2 regions of the Streptomyces sp. NBC_00212 genome follow, and region 2 is predicted to be linked to the other one. Evidence: riboswitches for the same ligand, from Rfam matches in the RefSeq annotation. Region 2 holds a riboswitch; the other holds the start of a gene.

Region 1 (3,993 bases), 4.5 Mb from region 2:
GGATGACGCTGATGAGCGACGGGGCCACGGTGTACGAGTGCTCGTCCCCGGACGAGGTCGTGAACCTGCTCCAGGGCGGCCAGGGGATCTTCGGGATCGCCGTGGGCGTGGTGTGGCGGGACGTCGAGACGGCGCTGTCGCAACTGCACGGCGAGCGCGTCGACACCGGCGAGACCCTGGTCGGGCACAACCCGGCCGACGAGCTGGCCAGGCGCCGCAACCGCGCCGTCTGAGCCGCCCGGCGGCCGTGCCGGGGCCGATTGTCAGTGGCGTACGGCAGCATCAGTGATGTGAGAGCCGCGCCGACCATCCTGCATCTGGACATGGATGCCTTCTTCGCCGCCGCAGAGCAGGCGTCGAAGCCCAGCCTGCGCGGAAAACCGGTGATCGTGGGCGGCCTCGGCCCGCGAGGGGTGGTCTCGACGGCGTCGTACGAGGCCAGGCGCTTCGGGGTGCGCTCGGCGATGCCGATGGCGCAGGCCCGGCGGCTCTGTCCGAACGCGGCCTATCTGGTGCCGCGCTTCCAGCTGTACCGCACGGTCAGCGAGCAGGTGATGGAGCTCCTCGGCCGACTGTCGCCGCTGGTCGAGCCGCTGAGCCTGGACGAGGCCTTCGTGGACCTGGAGGCCGGCGGGGTGGCCTTCGGGTCGGCCGCCGCGCGGGAGGCCGGTGAGCGGCTGCGCAGGGACATCAGGGCGGTCACGGGGCTGAGCGGGTCGGTCGGGCTCGCCGGATCCAAGATGCTGGCCAAGATCGCCTCCGAGCAGGCGAAGCCGGACGGGCTCGTGCTCATAGAACCCGGCACGGAGCGGGGGCTCCTCGCCCCGATGCCGGTGCGCACCCTGCCGGGTGTGGGCCCGGCCACCGGGGAGCATCTGCGGCGGGCCGGGATGACCACGGTGGCCGACCTCGCGGAGGCGGGCGAGGACGAGCTCGTACGGCTCCTGGGAAAGTCGCACGGGGCGTCGCTGTACCGGATGGCGGCCGGGCACGACGACCGGCCCGTGGTGGCCGAGCGGGACACCAAGTCGGTGTCGGTGGAGGACACCTTCGACGTGGACCTGCACGACCGGGTGCGGATCATGGCCGAGGTCGGGCGGCTCGCGGACCGGTGTGTGCAGCGGCTGCGGGCGTCCGGGCACTCGGGCCGCACCATCGTGCTCAAGGTCCGCCGCTACGACTTCTCGACGCTGACGCGGTCCGAGACGCTGCGCGGGCCCACGGACGACCCGGGGGTGGTGCGGGAGGCCGCCGGGCGCCTGCTCGACTCCGTGGACACCACGGGCGGCGTGCGGCTGCTCGGCGTGGGCGTCAGCGGGCTCGCCGACTTCACGCAGGAGGACCTGTTCGCGCAGGCCGCGGAGGAGCTGGCCGCGGAGGAGCGGGCCGAGGAAGGGCGGGCCGAGGAGCAGCCCGAGGGCGAGGAGACGCCGGCAGCCGCCGCGCAGGCCGAGCCCGTGGAGGATGCGGCTCAGCGCCGGTGGCTGGCCGGGCACGACGTGACGCACGCCGAGTACGGGCCGGGATGGGTGCAGGGCAGCGGCGTCGGGCGGGTCACCGTGCGGTTCGAGACACCGACGTCGCTGGTGCCGGGCCGGGTGAGGACCTTCAGGGTGGACGACCCGGGTCTGGCGCCGTCGGAGCCGCTGCCCCTGGTGGAGAAGCCGGAGACAGCGGCCGAGGGCGAGGCCCCGGTGGGTCAGGAGTCGCCGTTGGCAAGGCGGCCGAAGTCACGGTCGGAGGGCGGCGGGCCGGGGTCGGGGGCCGCGATGTCCAGACCGTAGTGGTGGTAGAGCTGGAGCTCCTGTTCCGGGGAGAGATGGCGGCCCACGCCGAAGTCGGGGGCGTCCTTGATGAGGGCGCGCTCGTAGGGGACGTGCAGCGCCTCGTCGACCAGGGTGCTGGGTTCGAGCGGGACGAAGGCGTCTCTGCTGAACAGGCCGGTGCGCACCGCCGCCCACTCCGGCGCGCCGGTCGCGTCGTCGAGGTAGACCTCGTCCACTGTTCCGATCTTGCGTCCACTGCGGTCGTACGCCTTGCGGCCGATCAGGCTGCGCGGATCGACATCGGTCTGCACGGTCCCTCCAACTGGTCGCAACCGTTCACAACTGCTCCACAAACACTACGAAAGTGCACATCGTGGGTGTTGGCCACTTGAGCGCTTGAACAAAGATTCGGTCTCGGACCTCGCTGGTAGGCTGGCGATGGCTGCTGACCCCGTGCGGGAGAGTCCTCCGAAGTGCTCACTGAGTTCTCGGCGGGCGCCGAAGGAGCAACTCCTCCCCGGAATCTCTCAGGCCCACGGACCGCACGGACGAGGTCACTCTGGAAAGCAGGACGGGGGATGCACGGGCACTTCGGCCCGGGCGGAACCTTTCCTCACCGACGGTGAAAACCGGGTCGCGCCCATGCGCCCCGGTGAAGCTCTCAGGTTGAGATGACAGAGGGGGAGGCCGTCCGGGTACCCGCGTCGTGGTGCCCCTCGCAGGTCGTGCGACCAGGAGGCCTCCGTAATGACCGCCAACCGCATTTCGCTCAGCCAGCTGGAGCGTGGCATCCCCTTCGAGCAGCGCCACATCGGCCCCGATGCCGAGGCTCAGGCGAAGATGCTCGCGCAGGTCGGCTACGGCTCGCTCGACGAGCTGACCGCCGCCGCCGTTCCCGACGTCATCAAGAGCGCCGGAGCGCTGGGGCTGCCCGAAGCGCGGACCGAGGCCGAGGTGCTCGCCGAGCTGCGCCGGCTCGCGGACCGCAACCAGGTGCTCGCCCCGATGATCGGCCTCGGCTACTACGGCACCTTCACGCCGCCGGTGATCCTGCGCAACGTCATGGAGAACCCGGCCTGGTACACGGCCTACACGCCCTACCAGCCGGAGATCTCGCAGGGCCGCCTGGAGGCGCTGCTCAACTTCCAGACCATGGTCGCCGAGCTGACCGGCCTGCCGACCTCGGGCGCCTCGCTGCTCGACGAGGGCACCGCCGCGGCCGAGGCGCTCGCCCTTTCGCGGCGTGTGGGCAAGGTCAAGGGCGGGGTCTTCCTCGTCGACGCCGACACCCTGCCGCAGACCGTCGCCGTGATCCAGACGCGCGCCGAGCCGACCGGTGTCGAGGTCGTCGTCGCCGACCTGAGCGAGGGCATCCCGGCCGAGATCGCCGAGCGCGGTGTCTTCGGCGTGCTGCTCCAGTACCCGGGTGCCTCCGGCCGGGTCCGTGACCTCAAGCCGGTCATCGACGCGGCCCACGAGCTCGGCGCGATCGTCACCGTCGCCGCCGACCTGCTCGCCCTCACCCTGCTCGCCTCGCCCGGCTCGCTCGGCGCGGACATCGCCGTCGGTACGACCCAGCGCTTCGGCGTCCCGATGGGCTTCGGCGGCCCGCACGCCGGGTTCATGGCCGTCCAAGAGAAGTTCGCCCGCTCCCTGCCCGGCCGCCTCGTCGGCGTCTCCGTCGACGCGGACGGCAACAAGGCGTACCGCCTGGCCCTGCAGACCCGCGAGCAGCACATCCGCCGCGAGAAGGCCACCAGCAACATCTGCACCGCCCAGGTGCTGCTCGCCGTCATGGCCGGGATGTACGCCGTCTACCACGGCCCGGACGGCCTGAAGCAGATCGCCCAGCGCACCCACCGCTACGCCGTCGTGCTCGCCGAGGGCCTGAAGGCCGCCGGTGTCGACGTCGCCCACGGCGCCTACTTCGACACCCTCACCGTGCGGGTCCCGGGCAAGGCCGCCGACGCCGTCGCCGCCGCCCGCGAGGGCGGGGTCAACCTGCACCTGGTCGACGCGGACACCGTCACCATCGCCTGTGACGAGACCACCACCCGGGCCCAACTGGCCGCCGTCTGGGCCGCGTTCGGGGCCGACGCCGATGTGGAGGCGCTGGATGCCGCGGCCGCCGACACCCTGCCCGCCGCCCTGCTGCGCGGCGACGAATTCCTGACCCACCCGGTCTTCCACCAGCACCGCTCCGAGACCGCGATGCTGCGCTACCTGC
Region 2 (3,993 bases):
CCGCCCCTCTTCGATCCACCGTGCCGACGCCTGCGCCGCCCCGCAGCCCCGGGCACACGCGTGCGGCTGCGGGGATGCAAGGGTCATGAAACCAGGTTAAGCCGCCGTACAGACACCGCCATGACCCGGCGGGGACGTGCCGCGACGTACCCGGCGGTTGCTACTGGGCCCGCGTGTAGAACGGGCGCACCCGCTCGCGCATCCACGTGGCGACCGGGTCCTGGGTCACATCGAGCAGGACCAGGTTGACCGGCCAGCCGACCGGGACGCGGCCGAGCGCGCGGCCGAGCGCCTCCATGGGGGCGTTGCGGCCCGCCCCGTCCCAGGTGGAGAACTCCACTGCGATGAAGAGCGTGGGCGAATCCCCCTCGATGGAGGCGAGCGCGCGGCGGGCGCTGAGCACCACGCCGGTCGCCTCGAACTCCTGGGAGGCCGCGCCCAGGAAGTCCACCGGATCCTCCTGCCAGTCCGGCTCGAAGAGGCGCACCCGGGCGCCGGACGCGGGTCCGTCGAGGGCGGTACGCCCGGTGCGGCACAGCTCGGCCACGGCAGGCGGGGGCAGCGGCATCCCGACCGCGCCCTCGGGGTTGACCACGACACCGAGCTGCGGCGGGAGCCCGCGGGCGAACTCGACGGCGGGCGCCACCGCGAACGACATGTGGGAGCCGACGCACTGCCGGAACTGCTGCTCGGAGCTGTAGACGGGGACGTAGGGGGCGCCGTCGAGCTGCATGGTGGGCAGGTCGAGGTCGGCGCTGTCCTGGCCGCCGCCGTTGGGCAGCGGCACCCATACGACGCTGCGGCCGAGCACCTCTATGAGGCGGGGGCCCGCGTCGGCGTGGCCGAGCGCCGCCGCCAGTGTCTCTTCGAGCTCGTTGCCCGGCCAGCCTCCGCCGCCGTGCGGATGCGCGAATGCCTGCCCCGGAAAGTTCATGTGCCGTCCTTCTCCCCCGACTGCTGCCGTGCCCCACGACCCTAGCGCCGAGGGTGCGACAGGAGGAAAGGGTGCCCGGAAAGGGCCCCGCGCGCGCCAGGGGGCGCTACTCGGAGAAGCCGATCCGGCGCAGCACGGTGGCCGACTCCCGGTCGAGCAGGACCGCGCCGGCACAGCCGGTCGGCAGCCGCCCGGCCTCCACCTGGGCTATGAGGCGGCGGGCCGCGCCGCGGTGCCGGGCGAAGGCGTACTTCGACACCCAGCGGCCCCGGATCGCCTGGCCCTCCAGGGCGGTGCCGGCCGGCACGTCGAGCACGACGAGCCGCAGCGCGCGTCCCCTGCGCCGGGCGCCCCGGCCCAGCCAGTGCCGCACCCATGCCTGCGTGCCGCAGTCGTGCACGACGAGGCTGTCTCCGGAGCGCAGCGCCCACCAGGTCCTGGCGAAGTGCGCGGTCCGGGTCAGCGGGCGGTACAGGGCGTACGGAATGCCGGGGAGCCGGCGCTGCCAGGCGAGGCGGGTGTCCTGGGAGTCGATGCGGCGGTCGGTGACGGCGCGGCGCATCAGCGTCGTCTTGCCGCTGCCGGGCAGGCCCGACACCACCACGACGTCGCCCGCGTCGAAGAGCAGCTCCGGTGGCGTGTGCCCGGGCCGCCCGCGCAGATCCCGCACCGCCGGCCGCGTCTGTCCTCCCGGCCCCTGCCGACCAGGGCCTTTTGGCGTGGGGACCTCCCGCACCTGGCCCGTGTTCCGTCCAACCGTCATGGCACTCCCCCCTGTTCGGGTCCCGCGACCCCTGCCCACGAAGTGTAAAGAGACGGTAATAGGTCACCGGCGATGTGACGCTTCCGGGATGCGTGCAATGATGTGCGCGCCAACTGCATACCGGCCGTTCGAATCCGCGCGGGAGAGTCCTCAGCAGCTGTGAGCTGGGGCGCCGAAGGAGCAAGTTCCTCCCTTGAATCTCTCAGGCCCCGTACCGCGCGGACGAGGCAGATCTGAAAAGCGGGCCGTCCCCTGCCGGGCGTCCCCACCCAAGGTGCAAGCCGTGCCGCGCAACGCGCGCCGGTGAACCTCTCAGGTTCCGATGACAGATGGGGAGGATGTCCTCGACCGTCATGCCCCGGGACCTTGGAGCCACTTCCATGAGCAACGCCCCCCGCCTCACCGCCCTCGATGCACTGCATCGTTCGCTGGGCGCCACGATGACCGACTTCGCGGGCTGGGACATGCCGCTGCGGTACGGGAGCGAGCGCGACGAGCACACCGCCGTACGGACCCGCGCCGGGCTCTTCGACCTGTCCCACATGGGCGAGATCACCGTCACCGGGCCCGAGGCCATGAAGGCGCTGAACTACGCCCTGGTCGGCAACATCGCCACCATCGGCCCCGGCCGCGCCCGGTACACGATGATCTGCCAGGAGGACGGCGGCATCGTCGACGACCTGATCGTCTACCGCCTGGGTGAGACGGAGTACATGGTTGTCGCGAACGCGGGCAACGCGCAGATCGTGCTCGACGCGATCACCGAGCGCGCGGCCGGCTTCGACGCCGAGGTCCGCGACGACCGCGACGCGTACGCGCTGATCGCCGTGCAGGGCCCCGAGTCCCCCGGCATCCTCAAGTCCGTCACGGACGCCGACCTGGACGGCCTGAAGTACTACGCGGGCCTGCCCGGCACCGTCGCCGGTGTCCCCGCCCTGATCGCCCGCACCGGCTACACCGGCGAGGACGGCTTCGAGCTGTTCGTCGCCCCCGAGCACGCCGAGCAGCTGTGGCGCGCGCTGACCGAGGCCGGCCAGGACGCGGGCCTCGTGCCGTGCGGCCTGTCCTGCCGCGACACGCTGCGCCTGGAGGCGGGCATGCCGTTGTACGGGCACGAGCTGACCACCGGGCTCACCCCCTTCGACGCCGGGCTCGGCCGGGTCGTGAAGTTCGAGAAGGACGGCGACTTCGTGGGCCGTACGGCTCTGGAGGCCGCCGCCGAGAAGGCCGCCGCGAACCCGCCGCGCAAGCTGGTCGGCCTGATCGCCGAGGGCCGCCGGGTGCCCCGCGCCGGCTTCTCGGTCGTCGCCGGCGGCGAGGTCGTCGGCGAGGTCACCTCCGGCGCCCCGTCGCCGACCCTGGGCAAGCCGATCGCCATCGCGTACGTGGACGCCGCGCACGCCGCGCCCGGCACCGCCGGGGTCGGCATCGACATCCGCGGGACGCACGAGGCGTACGAGGTCGTCGCGCTGCCCTTCTACAAGCGCGAGAAGTGACCCGCGCGTCCCTGCGGCACCGCCCTTCTCGTCTCGCTGTCCGAGACACTCTTCGAGACCCCGTCACCAGCACTCCCCCGCGTACAGGAGAATTCAGGTCATGAGCAACCCGCAGCAGCTGCGCTACAGCAAGGAGCACGAGTGGCTGTCGAACGCCGAGGACGGCGTGTCGACGGTCGGCATCACGGAGCACGCGGCCAACGCGCTCGGTGACGTCGTGTACGTACAGCTTCCCGAGGTGGGTGACACGGTGACCGCGGGCGAGACTTGCGGCGAGCTGGAGTCCACCAAGTCGGTCAGCGACCTGTACTCCCCCGTGACCGGCGAGGTCGTCGCCGCCAACCAGGACGTCGTGGACGACCCGGCCCTGGTGAACTCCGCTCCGTTCGAGGGCGGCTGGCTGTTCAAGGTGAAGGTCACGGACGAGCCGGGCGACCTGCTCTCCGCCGACGAGTACACCGACTTCGCCAGCTGACCTAGAGACCACAGGGATACAGGGATCGTCTGATGTCGCTTCTGAACCAGCCCCTCCACGAGCTGGACCCGGACGTCGCCGCCGCCGTCGACGCCGAGCTCCACCGTCAGCAGTCCACCCTCGAAATGATCGCCTCGGAGAACTTCGCTCCGGTCGCGGTCATGGAGGCCCAGGGCTCGGTCCTCACCAACAAGTACGCCGAGGGCTACCCGGGTCGCCGCTACTACGGCGGCTGCGAGCACGTCGACGTGGTCGAGCAGATCGCGATCGACCGCATCAAGGCGCTCTTCGGCGCCGAGGCCGCCAACGTGCAGCCCCACTCGGG

What was found. Region 2 has a riboswitch for glycine ahead of gcvT (glycine cleavage system aminomethyltransferase GcvT). Riboswitches for the same ligand answer to the same signal wherever they lie in the genome.
Region 1: linked by a shared signal. The riboswitch ahead of gcvP (aminomethyl-transferring glycine dehydrogenase) and the one ahead of gcvT (glycine cleavage system aminomethyltransferase GcvT) in region 2 are both predicted to bind glycine.

What each region holds. Positions count from the first base shown of each region.
Region 1 is NZ_CP108115.1:7,258,415-7,262,407, forward strand. Features, by position in the region: gene OHA17_RS33100 (MerR family transcriptional regulator) at 1-233, shown strand, start outside; gene OHA17_RS33105 (DNA polymerase IV) at 291-1,784, shown strand; gene OHA17_RS33110 (PRC-barrel domain-containing protein) at 1,700-2,077, opposite strand; glycine riboswitch at 2,213-2,319, shown strand; gene gcvP (aminomethyl-transferring glycine dehydrogenase) at 2,514-3,993, shown strand, end outside.
Region 2 is NZ_CP108115.1:2,740,876-2,744,868, forward strand. Features, by position in the region: gene OHA17_RS12315 (enhanced serine sensitivity protein SseB) at 161-934, opposite strand; gene OHA17_RS12320 (AAA family ATPase) at 1,041-1,697, opposite strand; glycine riboswitch at 1,827-1,924, shown strand; gene gcvT (glycine cleavage system aminomethyltransferase GcvT) at 2,078-3,193, shown strand; gene gcvH (glycine cleavage system protein GcvH) at 3,294-3,668, shown strand; gene glyA (serine hydroxymethyltransferase) at 3,701-3,993, shown strand, end outside.